DNA from 3 places in the Mesorhizobium sp. IMUNJ 23232 genome. Region 3 is predicted to be linked to each of the others. Evidence: predicted binding sites of a transcription regulator. Region 3 holds the regulator's gene; each other region holds the start of a gene.
The links. Region 3 encodes PhoB, which activates phosphate uptake and scavenging genes when phosphate is short. Its sites were predicted from a motif close to TGTCATNNANCTGTCAT; they were not measured.
Positions count from the first base shown of each region.

Region 1: a site for PhoB is predicted at 1,477-1,493, ahead of ACH196_RS19580 (PhoX family protein). Genes of this name have one in related genera too.
Region 2: a site for PhoB is predicted at 1,928-1,944, ahead of ACH196_RS07720 (alkaline phosphatase). Genes of this name have one in related genera too.

Region 1 covers NZ_JBIRCY010000027.1:22,363-26,769, forward strand. The annotation lists gene ACH196_RS19580 (PhoX family protein) at 1-1,433, opposite strand, end outside; gene ACH196_RS19585 (ferredoxin reductase) at 1,545-2,303, opposite strand; gene ACH196_RS19590 (sulfite oxidase-like oxidoreductase) at 2,296-2,901, opposite strand; gene ACH196_RS19595 (DNA polymerase IV) at 3,058-4,407, opposite strand, start outside.
Region 2 covers NZ_JBIRCY010000008.1:3,758-8,164, reverse strand. The annotation lists gene ACH196_RS07725 (hypothetical protein) at 1-249, opposite strand, end outside; gene ACH196_RS07720 (alkaline phosphatase) at 349-1,854, opposite strand; gene ACH196_RS07715 ((2Fe-2S)-binding protein) at 2,122-2,580, shown strand; gene ACH196_RS07710 (molybdopterin cofactor-binding domain-containing protein) at 2,584-4,407, shown strand, end outside.
Region 3 covers NZ_JBIRCY010000001.1:76,177-80,583, forward strand. The annotation lists gene pstA (phosphate ABC transporter permease PstA) at 1-358, shown strand, start outside; gene pstB (phosphate ABC transporter ATP-binding protein PstB) at 372-1,187, shown strand; gene phoU (phosphate signaling complex protein PhoU) at 1,209-1,916, shown strand; gene phoB (phosphate regulon transcriptional regulator PhoB) at 1,933-2,622, shown strand; gene ACH196_RS00425 (hypothetical protein) at 2,769-2,987, shown strand; gene ACH196_RS00430 (hypothetical protein) at 3,080-3,685, shown strand; gene ACH196_RS00435 (MFS transporter) at 3,834-4,407, shown strand, end outside.

The DNA of each region.
Region 1 (4,407 bases), on a different contig from region 3:
GCAACGTTGACCGTCTCGCTCTCGTCGCCGCCGCCTGCCGGCAGGCGATCTTCGTTCTCGGTCATCGCTACGTAGAGTTTGCCTGTGCCGGTGTGCGGAATGAACCCTTCCGGACCGTCCATCGGCGTCGCGCCGAGCAGGTCGGCGGCGGTGCGCGTGTTGAGCACCACGTCGGCCTGGGTGGCAAAGCCGGCTTCGGCGGTGAGCGGCCCTTGGCCGGCGACCAGCGGCAGCCACTCGACCGAGCCGTCGCTGGCGAATTTCGCGACCGACAGCGTGCCGTTGTCGAGCAGGTCCTTGTTGGCAACGCGGTCGTTGGCGTTGTACGGATCGCGGGTGACAAAGCGGTAGAGATATTCGAAATCGTCGTCGTCGCCCATGTAGATGACGACGCGGCCGTCGGGCGCCAACGCGACCTGCGCGCCTTCATGGGTGAAGCGGCCGAGCGCGGTGCGCTTCACCGGCTTGGCGGCGGGGTCGAATGGGTCGATCTCGACCACCCAGTCGAATTTCATCCACTCGTTCGGATCTTCCTCGAACTTGAAGCGCGGCTCCAGCCGCGACACCGAATAGAGATCGTTCTCTTCCTCATCCCAGCCCTGGCGCTCGACCAAGTCCTGGTTGGGCAGCGTCTTGTAGTCGCCGGCGAAGACGTCCATCGCGCCTTCCTCGCCTGACAGCATCGTGCCCCAGGGGGCGATGCCGCCATTGCAGTTGGAGATCGTGCCGAAGACGATTTTGCCGGTCGGGTCGGCCTTGGTCTTCAAGCGGTCGTCGCCCGCCGCCGGGCCGGAGATCGCCATCTCGGTGCCCATATGGATGCGGCGGTTGTATTGGCCGTCCTTCACCACTTCCCAAGAGGCGCCATTGCGCCTGACCTCGACGATGCTGACGCCTGTCGCGGCCATGATCGCGCGGATCTGCGCGTCGGTCAGCTTTTCGCGAAAATCCTCGTCGGTGAGACCGGGGAACATCAGGTAGGGATCGACATATTCGTGGCTGACCACCAGCAGGCCGTGGTCCGAGCTTTGCGAACCATGCGGCAGCGGGATGAAGGCGGTGAAATCGTTGTTGTAGCCGAACTGGCGTTCGGCTGCGGGACCGTCGAGGGTCGCGAGATCGAAGACCGGGCTGTCGGGAAACAGCGCGTCGCCCCAGCGCAGCAGAATTTGCCGCTCATACCCTTCCGGCCAATGGTCGGTATTGTCGCGTACTCGGGTCAGTTCTGCGAACTTCAGAGTGGAGACGCTTTCCGCAGCAGCCTTCGCGACGCTCGGCACAGAAGCGGAGCCGATCGCGGCCAATGCGGTCGAGGCGAAAAAACCTTTCAGCACGGCGCGCCGGCTGACGCCCTCGGCCAGCACCGACCCGTAGGTCTGGCCGAAATTCTGGCGGCGGGTAGGACGCTGGCGGGTTTTCTGGCGGTCGGTCATTTGCGGGCTCCGGGCTGGCTGCCGGAGTCTCTGCCACAGCAAAATGACGGTTCGACAACAGCGGTGTGATGCAGCCGGGAACCGGGCGCAGTCGTGCGCAAGCAGACGGCGTTACTGCCCGTAGCGCTCCGTCCTGATCCGGTCGGGGGCGATGCCGGTGGCGACGAGCGCGTCGGCTGCGGTCGAGACGAAGGCGTTGTTGCCGCAGACGAAGGCGTGCGACGGGGTGGCGGGAAGCCCGGCGAGCACTATTTGGACCGCCGTCGGATCGATACGACGCGACAAATCCTGCGCGCGCCTAGCCGCCTCGCGCGTGATCGCGAACGTCAGGGCGAAGCCGCCGCCTTGGGCGTCGAGTACCAGCAGTTCGTCGCGAAAAATCACCTCGTCCCAGTTGCGCGACGAGTAGAGCAGGGCGGCCGGCACGCTTGATTCCCGCGCGGCGCGGTGGCGCAGCATGCTCATCAGCGGCACGACGCCGGAGCCGCCGCCGACCAGCAGCAGCGGGCCGCTGTCCTCGACCGTCCAGACGAAATGGCCGCCGAGAGGCCCTTTCAGCTCGATCTCGTCGCCGACTGCCGCCACGTCGTGGAAGAAGGACGAGACTTCGCCGTCGTCGAGGCGCTCGATGGCAAGTTCGACCTCCTCGCCGTCTTCCGCGATGTTGGCGATCGAATAGCTGCGCTGCGCGGTGTAACCGTCCGGGGCCGTCAGCCGCACGTCGGCATGCTGGCCGGGCCGCCAGGCGAAGGGTTTTTGCGGGCGGAAGAAAAAGCTGATGACACGCGGCGTCCGCCGGACGATTTTGGCGATCGTCGCCGGCTGCCAGCGGACCGGCGGAGCGCCGCCCGGCGCGGCGGCGTCAGTCATCCGTGTAGCGCTGCTCGCGCCAGGGGTCGCCATAGATGTGGTAGCCGCGCAGTTCCCAGAAACCGCCGGTGTCCTGGTCGATGAACTGCAGCCCGTCGATCCACTTTGCCGATTTCCAGAAATAGAGATGCGGCACCAGCAGCCGCGCCGGCCCGCCATGGTCGGCGGGGATCGGCTTACCCTCGTAGCGGATCGCCACCATCGCCTTGCCGCCGACAAGATCGGCCGTCGGCACGTTGGTCGTGTAACCGTCGAAGGAATGCGCCAGCGTGTAAGGTTTAGGCGTCTCGATGCCGGCCTCGGCAAAAATGTCGTCGACCAGCACGCCCTCCCAATGGGTGTCGAACTTCGACCAAGCGGTGACGCAATGGATGTCGCGGGTCATGCGGCTGATCGGCAGGCGGCCGAACTCGTCCCAACTCCATTTCGCCACGGGTTTCGGTCCGATCTTCAGTGTAAAACTCCAGTCCTCGGCTTTTACGCGCGGCGTCGGTCCGGCCGACAGCACCGGAAAGTCCTCGGTGAGATATTGGCCCGGTGGAAGCCGGTTGGACGTTTCGCCTGGCGGCTGCCGGCTGCCAAACCCGCGTGTGACCATGGCAATCATCTCCTTTCGAAACATTGCAGCGACTGTAGCGTGCGGCGATTCCTCGGGCAATCGGCTCGCCGTCGCCTTCACGCCTTGTTCCCGAATGTCTGGTGCGATGCCGTCAATCCACCATTTGACTGACGCTCGATCCGACTTTGGTTGCTCCTAAGTGCGCTCCCACGGATGCTGCACCTCCGGCGCGTCGTCGTCTTCGCCCGGGCGCAACGGGCGGCCGCGATGCCCAGTCCCGAACGTATAGCCGGTCTCCACCGCCTTGCGGCCGAACTTGTCGCGCAGCGTGTCGATCGCGCCTTCGGCCATCGCCCGCTTGCGCGCTTGCTCGTCGATCAGGTCAGGCGGATCGGCGCGGCCGTCGTCGGAAAGGTCGCTGACGCCGATGCCGAGCAAGCGATATTTCGTGCCGTCCGCCTCCTTCTCAAGAAGCTGGAGCCCGGTCTGGAAGATGCGGTCGGCGAGCCGCGTTGGATCGGCAAGCTGGCGGTTGCGGGTGCGGAGCTTGAAATCCTGCGTCTTCAGCTTCAGCACCACGGTGCGGCCGGCGATATGCGCCTTCTTTAGCCGCGCCGAGACCTTTTCGGACAGCGCCCGCAGCACCGGCACGAGATCGGCCATCGAGGCGAGGTCGGTGTCGAAGGTGGTCTCGGCCGAGACACTCTTGGCGTCGCTGTCGGGGTGCACCTGCCGCGCATCCTCGCCGCGCGCCAGCCGGAAGAGCCGGTCGCCCATCGTGCCGTAGCGCCGCATCAGCTCGCCGCGCTCCATCTTCTGCAACTGGCCGATCGATCGGATGCCGTCCTGCTCCAGTGTCGCGGCAAAGGCTTTTCCGACTCCCCAGATCAGCGTCACAGGCTGGCCGGCGAGGAAAGACACGGCTTCCTGTTCGCCGATGACGGCGAAGCCGCGCGGTTTTCGCATATCGGAAGCGACCTTCGCCAGGAACTTGCAATAGGAAAGGCCGGCCGACACGGTGATGCCGACCTCCTTCTCGACCCGCCGCGCGAAATCGGCCAGCACCAGCGCCGGCGGCCGGCCGTGCAGCCTTTCGGTGCCGCCGAGGTCGAGGAATGCCTCGTCGATCGACAGCGGCTCGACCAGCGGCGTCAGCGCCTGCATCATGGCGCGGACCTCGCGGCCGACGCGCACGTATTTTTCCATGTTTGGCGGGATCACGACCGCCTCCGGGCAGGCTTCCAGAGCCTTGAACATCGGCATGGCCGAGCGCACGCCCCTGATACGGGCGATGTAGCAAGCGGTCGAGACCACGCCCCGCTTGCCGCCGCCGATGATCACCGGCTTGTCACGCAACTGCGGATTGTCGCGCTTTTCCACAGCCGCGTAGAAGGCGTCACAGTCGATATGGGCGAGATGCAGGCGATAGAGCTCGGGATGGCGGGCAAGCCGCGGGCTGCCGCATTGGACGCAACGAGGCGTGTTCCCCGGTTGGAGCGCCAGGCAGTCGCGGCAGAAGCCGTGCTCGGGGTTGTTGACAGACGC
Region 2 (4,407 bases), on a different contig from region 3:
GGGGCAGGTGGACATGGGAAGCTTGGTCAGCACGAAGAAATCGATCTCCGGCTTCAGCGGCGGCGCCATATAGCCGATCATCTCGACCTCGGCGCCTTCCAGCGACTTCGCCTTGTCGGTGAGGTCGTTGCCGCGGATATAGAGCTCGCGGAATTTCAGGGTCGGAACGGCAGCCGCGGCCTCCGCGCCGGTCGCAAGCGGCCATGCGGCGGCCAAGGCCATCGCGGAAAGCATGTCGCGTCGGTTCATCGCCATCTCCCCTTCTGCTGTCAGTGCCTCATTTGCAAAGGCGATCGGCGCCGGTCGAAACCGGCGCCGAATCTAGCGTTCAAAATCGGCCGAAGCCAATCAGTTCGAAGCCTGCTTCTGCGGCTTGGCGGCCATATCGGTCGCCTTGGCGATGACGTGATAAATCAGGTTCTGCTCGACGATACCCTGGAACAGGTGAGCCCACGGGCCTTGCGCCAGAATGGCAACGTCGTCGCCGGCATGGGTCTCGCTCTCGCCGAGCGGAACCAGCGCCTGCTGCAGGAAGTCCGGATCCTGGGTGTCGACATTGGTAAGGTCGACGCGCGGCTCGTCGAGCTTGGCGCCGGGGCCGTTCATGTAGCCGAGCGTGGTGTAGGGCTTCTTGTCGTCGCCGGTGCCGGCGATGCCGAGGATCGGGTTGTTGCGCTTCGGATAACCAGCGATCGAGAAGACGTGGCTGTGGTCGGCGGTGACGATGATCAGCGTCTCTTCCGGGTTCACCTTGTCGTAGGCAGCCTTCACGGCGTCCGAGAGGGCGACGGTGTCCTCAAGCGCGCGATAAGCATTGCCGGCATGGTGGGCGTGGTCGATGCGGCCGGCCTCGACCATCAGCACGTAGCCGTCGGCGTTGGTGGACAGCACGTCGATGGCCTTGGTGGTCATCTCGGCCAGCGACGGCTCGCCGCCCTTGTCCTTCTCGCGGTCGGTCTCGTACTGCATGTGGCTGCGCTCGAACAGGCCGAAGAGATGGCCGGTCTTCGACGCGTCGACGGCGTCGAACTCCGCCTTGTTCCACACATAGGCGCCGTCATTGTATTTGGCCTGCCATTCCTTGACGAGGTCGCGACCGTCGGTGCGGGCGCCGGTCTTGTCGGCGGCTTCCGGATCCGCCTGCTCCTTCAGCATGAAGTTGGAGCGGCCGCCGCCGAGGATCACCTCAAAACCGTTGCCGGCCGGCCAGTCGATCAACTGCGCGGCGATGTCCTTGCAGCCGCCAGCCTTGTCGGCGTCGGAAAGCTGCGAGTCGTTCTCCAAGTCACGGTTGGCGGCCTTGGCATAGGTGGCGGCCGGGGTCGCATGGGTGACGCGGGCCGTCGAGACGACGCCGGTCGACATCCCTGCGGCTTCGGCCTGCTCGAAGATCGTGGTGGCTTCGGCGCCCTTCACGCTGGCGCAGTCCTTGTACTTGACCGCCTGCGTGACGCCGACGGTGCCGTTGACCGACTTGACGCCGGTGACCATGGCGGTCGCGGTCGGAGCCGAGTCGGCGACCTGCGAGTCATGGGTGTAGGTCTTGGAAAGCGCTGCGTAGGGCAGCAGGGTTTCGAACGACAGCGAATTGCTTTCACCGTCGACGCCCTTCTGCTGGCCGTCGAAAATGCGGGCCGCCGTGATGGTCGGGATCGACATGCCGTCGCCGACGAACAGGATCACGTTCTTGGCCTTGCCGGTGTTCGGCTTGATCGCCATGATCTTGTCCAGCGCCGCCTGCGCGGCGACATAATAGCTGTCCTGAACCTGCTTGACGGGGGACTGCGCGAAAGCCGGTGCCGCGATGGCCAGCACCGACACGCCCGTGACGGTTGCTCGTGCAAGCTTTTTCATAAAACGCCTCTCCGATAATTGGGCCGCTTCCCCGCGGCCGTTCTACATTCCCCTTCGCTCTTATGGAGGTTGCATAACAATCATGTGTCACGGCTCAAGAATTTGACTGCCTTACTCATATTTAAGGTCGCGGCCTGAGTTCGCGGGATGGCCGGCCGGCGGCGCACCGATCGTGCAACAGATTGAGAGGATCGTGCATTGATCCCCATGGCAAGCGGGACATCTAATATGTCACCGAGCGGTACGCAGACCACGGAGGCTCAAGCCATGATCAATTTCACCCTCAACGGCAGCAAGAAGAGTTTCGACGGCGACCCGGACACGCCGCTGCTCTGGGTCATCCGCGACTTCGAGAAGCTGACCGGCACCAAATATGGCTGCGGGGTCGCGCAATGCGGCGCCTGCACCGTGCATCTCGACGGCTCGACCCGCCGCTCCTGCATCACGCCGATCTCGACGGTCGACGGCTCGGAGGTGATCACCATCGAGGGCATTTCCGGCGCCGAGGCCGAGGCCGTGCACAAGGCCTGGCTGGCGCTCGACGTGCCGCAATGCGGCTATTGCCAGTCCGGCCAGATCATGTCGGCGGTGGCGCTGCTGCAACTGACGCCGAAGCCGACGGACGAGGACATAGACGGGGCGATGGCCGGCAATATCTGCCGCTGCGCCACCTATCAACGCATCCGGCAGGCGATCAAGGACGCCGCCGACACGATGGAGGGCTGAGCCATGACTTTCCAGTCCATCACCACCACCCGCCGCGCCTTCCTGCAGGGAGCCGGCCTCGTAATCGGCATCGCTGTCGCGCCGAAAGCCTTTGCGGCAAGCGTTTCGCAAGGCGTGCCCGCCGGCGGCGGCTCCGCCCTGCCGCAGATGAACGCCTTCGTGAAGGTCGGCACTGACGATACCGTGACGATTCTTTCCAAGCACATCGAATTCGGCCAGGGGCCGTTCACCGGATTGGCCACGCTGATCGCCGAGGAACTCGACGCCGACTGGAGCCAGATGCGCGCCGTGCATTCTCCCGCCGACGACAAGGTCTACGCCAACCTGATGTTCGGGCTGCAAGGCACCGGCGGCTCCTCGGCCATCGCCAATTCCTACGAGCAGTACCGCACCGCCGGCGCCACGGCCCGCGCCATGCTGGTGGCCGCCGCAGCCGAGGAATGGGGCGTGCCCGCCACCGAGATCACCGTCTCGAAGGGCCGCATCAAGCACGCCGCCAGTGGCAAGGAAAGCGGTTTTGGCGCGCTGGCCGACAACGCCGCGCAGCAGACGCCCCCGGCCGAGCCGAAGCTCAAGGACCCCAAGGACTTCCTGCTGATTGGCCACGACCTGCCGAAGCTGGACACGGTGGAAAAATCGACCGGCAAGGCGATCTACACGCTCGACGTTCTTGCCGACAACATGCTGGTCGCGGTTGTAGCGCATGCCGGCCATTTCGGCGCAACGGTAAAATCCTTCGACGATGCCGAGGCACGCAAGGTGCCGGGCGTCGTCGACGTCAAGCAGGTGTCGCAAGGCGTCGCCGTCTATGCCGACAACACGTTCGCGGCGCTCAAAGGCCGTGCCGCGCTGAAAATCGAGTGGGATCTTTCGAAGGCGGAAACCCGTTCCAGCAGCGAGCTTACCGCCGATTTCGCGAAGAAATTCTCGGAGAAAGGGCTGGAGGCCGCCAATCGCGGCGACGTCGGCAAGGCGTTTTCCGAGCCGGGCGTGCAGACGCTGGAAGCCGAGATCGTCTTCCCCTTCCTCGCCCATGCGCCGATGGAGCCGCTCGACGCCGCCTTCGTGATGGGCGAAGACGGGATTCTCGACGTCTACAACGGCGCCCAGTTCCCCGGCATGGACCACATGACGGTGGCAAAGATCGTCGGTCTCGATCCGTCAAAAGTCCGGCTGAACACCCAGCTCGCCGGTGGCAGTTTTGGCCGGCGCGCGCAGTTCGGCTCGCCCTACATGCAGGAGGCGGCAGAAGTCTACAAGGCAAGCGGCGGCACGCGTCCGCTGAAGCATATGTGGACGCGCGAGGATGACATTCGTGGCGGCTACTACCGTCCGATGTATCTCCACCGCATGAAGGGCGCGGTCGACGCCAACGGCAGGATCGTCGCCTGGGACCAGATCATCGTCGGCCAGTCGATCATGGGCAAGGCCTCGACCGACATCGACGAGACGTCGGTGGAAGGCGCCTCGACGCTGCCTTACGCCGTGAGCAATCTCAGGGTGATCTCGCACAACGTGCCGCTGAACATCCCGCCGCTATGGTGGCGTTCCGTCGGCCACACCCACACCGGCTTCGCCGTCGAAACCTTCCTCGACGAGCTGATGCAGAAGGTCGGCAAGGACCCCGTCGAGGGCCGGCTCGCCATGCTCACCGAGCAGCCACGCCATGCCGGCGTGCTGCGAAAAGTTGCCGAGATGGCCGACTGGGGCTCCGCGGTTCCAGAAGGCCGCGAGCGTGGCGTCGCCGTGGTCCAGAGTTTCGGCACCTATGTCTCGCAGATCGTCGAGGTGTCGCGCGGCGACGGCGAATTGCCGCGCGTCCACAAG
Region 3 (4,407 bases):
GTCGATCCGCGAAGCGGCGCTGGGCATCGGCGCGTCGAAGGTTCAGACTGTGTTCCATCATGTGCTGCCGCTGGCGATGCCGGGCATCATGACCGGCACGATCCTTGGCATGGCGCATGCGCTCGGCGAGACGGCGCCGCTGCTGATGATCGGCATGGTTGCCTTCATCGTCGACATACCCGGCGGATTCACCGACCCGGCGACGATTCTGCCTGTGCAGATATTTATGTGGGCGGATTTTCCGGAGCCCGGGTTCCAGCAGAAGACATCCGCCGCGATTCTCATCTTGCTGGCGTTCCTGATCGTGATGAACGCCATAGCTGTCATCCTGCGCAAGCGCTTCGAGCGCCGCTGGTAAGGGGTAGAGGGACATGAACATCATGACGGAAGCCAAGGTCGAGCAGAAGCTTCGGGACCAGTCGGTCGGTCCGGCGATCAAGGTAAAGGGCGAGAAGGTCACCGTTCATTACGGCCAGAAGCAGGCGCTGTTCGACGTCAATCTCGACGTGCGCGAAAACCAGGTGACGGCGCTGATCGGCCCGTCGGGGTGCGGCAAGTCGACCTTCCTGCGCTGCCTCAATCGCATGAACGACACGATCCCGATCTGCCGCGTCGGCGGCAACATCACCCTCGATGGCGAGAACATCTACGACCCGAGGATCGACGTGGTCGAATTGCGCGCCCGCGTCGGCATGGTGTTCCAGAAACCCAACCCGTTCCCGAAGTCGATCTACGAGAATGTCGCCTACGGCCCGAAGATCCACGGCCTCAGCAAGAGCAAGGCCGATCTCGACGGCATCGTTGAATCCAGTCTGCAGAAGGCGGCGATCTGGAATGAGGTCAAGGATCGTCTGCACGAGCCCGGCACCGGGCTTTCCGGCGGCCAGCAGCAGCGCCTCTGCATCGCCCGCGCCATCGCCGTGTCGCCGGAAGTCATCCTGATGGACGAACCCTGCTCGGCGCTCGACCCGATCGCCACCGCCAAGGTGGAGGAGCTGATCGACGAATTGCGCGCCAACTACACGATCGTCATCGTGACGCACTCGATGCAGCAGGCGGCGCGCGTGTCGCAACGCACCGCCATGTTCCATCTGGGCTACCTGGTCGAGGAAGGGGCGACGGACAAGATGTTCACCAACCCCGACGACAAGCGCACGCAGGACTATATTACCGGCCGCTTCGGCTGATCCGGCTCAAGGAACACGAGAATGCGCGAACATACCGTTGCCTCGTTCGACGAGGATCTGGAACAGATCGACCAGTTGATCCGCGACATGGCCGATCTGTCGAGCTCGATGGTCGGCGATTCGATCCGGGCGCTGCTGCACACCGACACGGCAGCGGCGCAGCGGATCATTTCCGAAGACACCGTCATGGACGCCAAGCAGCGCGAGCTGGATGACCGGGCTATCACCTTGATCGCCAAGCGCCAGCCGATGGCGCAGGATTTGCGCGCCGTGTTGGGCGCCATCCGCATGGCCGGCGACCTCGAGCGCATCGGCGATCTCGCCAAGAATGTAGCCAAGCGCGTTGGCGCGATCGGCGAGGGCGCCACGCCGCGCGGTCTGTCGCACGGCATCGACGACATGGCGACGCTGGTGCTCGCCCAGATCAGCGGTGTGATTGCCGCCTATACCGGACGCAAGCCGGACGAACTCGACAGGCTGCGCGCCGAAGACGAGAAGATCGACCTCAAATACACTTCGGTGTTCCGCGAATTGCTGACCTACATGATGGAAGACCCGCGCAACATCACCACCTGCACGCATCTGCTGTTCTGCGCCAAGAATCTGGAGCGCATCGGCGACCACGTGACCAACATTGCGGAAAACGCCTATTATGTGCTGACCGGCTCGCAGCTTCCGGCGAACCGCCCGAAACTCGACGAGACGGCGACGACCGTCCTCGCCGAATAATTTCAAGCGAGGTGCGATGATCGCTCCGAAGGTCATGGTGGTCGAGGACGAAGAACCGCTCGGCGTCCTCCTCCGCTACAATCTGGAATCGGAAGGTTATCAGGTCGAGGTCGTCATGCGCGGCGACGAGGCTGAGATACGGCTCCAGGAAAACGTGCCGGACCTGCTGGTGCTCGACTGGATGCTGCCGGCCGTCTCCGGCATCGAGCTCTGTCGGCGGCTCAGGATGCGGCCGGAGACCGAGCGGCTGCCTATCATCATGCTGACGGCGCGCGGCGAGGAGAGCGACCGGGTGCGCGGGCTGGCCACCGGCGCCGACGACTATCTGGTAAAACCGTTCTCGACGCCGGAATTCGTGGCGCGGGTGAAAGCGCTGCTGCGGCGCGCCAAGCCGGAGGTGCTGTCCTCGGTGCTGAAGGTCGGCGACATCGTGCTCGACCGCGAATCGCACCGGGTCTACCGCAAGAAGAGCGAGATCAGGCTTGGGCCGACCGAGTTCCGGCTGCTGGAATTCATGATGCGGCATCCCGGCCGGGTATTCTCGCGCGGGCAACTGCTCGACAATGTCTGGGGCGAGACGATCTACATCGACGAGCGCACCGTCGACGTGCATGTCGGACGGCTGCGCAAGGCGGTGAACACCGGCCGCCTGCCTGACGTCATCCGCACCGTGCGCGGCGCCGGCTACTCCATAAGCGAAGAATGATTGCCCATCCCGTCGCGGTTTCGCGGCGGGCGTCATTCTCGCGCAATCTTCTTCCCCGACAGTGCGCGGCGCGCTCCCGGCCGGCATTAGCGTTTTGTTATCCTTAATTCGATACTTTGGCAGGCATGAAGCCTGCGGGAAACCATATGCAAATCCTGTCCAAGAATCGGAACATCGCCGAGATGGACGCCCTCATGGATGCCCAGGACGACCGCAAGACAAAACTCGTCGACCGGCGCGCCATCCAGGAATCGGTTTCGTATCTAAGAAGTCACGGCTTCGACGCCGAAGAGGTCCAGCGCTGCCTGGTGCGGTATTTCTACGTCGACCTCGACCTGCTCAACGAAGCGCTGACGGAACACTAACCGCCTCGGCGGTCTCAGCGAGATCAATGTGGCCGGCTCTGGCCAGGTGTCTTGGCGCTGACATCGACGCCGATATGCGGCGGCGGAGCGCGATGGACCTTCCGGCGTCGTGTAGCCCTTGCGACAGCCTTGTCTTCGCTGCTGTTTTCCTCGACCAGCCGGCGGCCAATTCGATAGGCCACATATCCGGCCAGCGCGGCGGCGGCCAAACCGAAGCGGGTCATTTCATTGTCCTCCGTCTTTTTGGCTTTCCTGAAGATGCATCTGCCGGAACGGGTTCGGCTTCAGCGTCGGGCGCCATGTATTTTGCGGCGAGCCGTGTCGCCACCACCGCCAGACCGAGCCGGACAAGCCATTTGATCATCGAAAAATCTCCATTCGCTCCAGCGGAAACTCGCATGTGCGAGAAGAAGTTCCGGGATGATCGTCCGGCGCTTGGGACTCCCTTCTTGACCTGGCAAAGATTGCCGTGCGACTTTTCTGCCACCCGCGCGTTGAACCAGCCAACGGAGGAAGACCCGATGGCGAAGACAGCGAAGCAAGAAGGCCAGTTGGCGGCAGGCCAGGAACTCGAGGTTAAGCATCTGGCGGAAACGACCGACCTCTCGCCACGCCAGGCGCGCGAACTTCTGAAGCGCCACGGCAACGATTGGGAAAAGATCCGCAAGGAAGCGGAAACGTTCAAGGCCGAGGGGTAAGACATGGCGGGCTTCGAAGGACGCACCGCCGATCCGCCAATCTCGGAGGGAGCCCGCCTTCTTCTTGGTCCAGCCGCGAATTAGGGGCGATAACGGCCGCGAACCGCGCTAAGGACAGCGCGGTTCCTTCACTCGCATACCGAGCCCGATGTCTTCTCAAACCGCGACAGCCGCAAGCCAGCGCTATGCTGCCTTCCGGCACCGCCCGTTCCTCGCCTTCTGGTCGGCACGTTTCCTGGCGACGTTCTCGACCCAGATCGTTTCCGTGGCTGTAAGCTGGCAGGTCTACGACCTGACGAGAGATCCTTATGATCTCGGGCTTGTCGGCATCGTTCAGTTCATCCCATCGCTGCTGCTCGTGCTTGTCACCGGCGCTATTGCTGACCGGTTCGGGCGCCGTTTTGTCATGGGACTGGCGGCAATGCTTGAGGCGGCATGCGCGCTGGCGCTGCTTTTGCTTACGCTCCGTGGATTGAACAGCGTCATGCCTGTTTTCGCGGTGCTAGCCATGTTCGGCGTTGCGCGCGCCTTCTTCGGCCCGGCCGCCGCTTCGCTGGTCGCCAATCTGGTACCGCCCGAGGATTTCGCCAATGCCGTCGCATGGAATTCGTCCGCCTGGCAGACTGCGACGATCGTCGGGCCGGTTGCCGGCGGCCTGCTCTACGGCATTTCGGCCGAGGTAGCCTACGGTTTGGCCACGCTGCTGATGGTGGCCAGCGCGA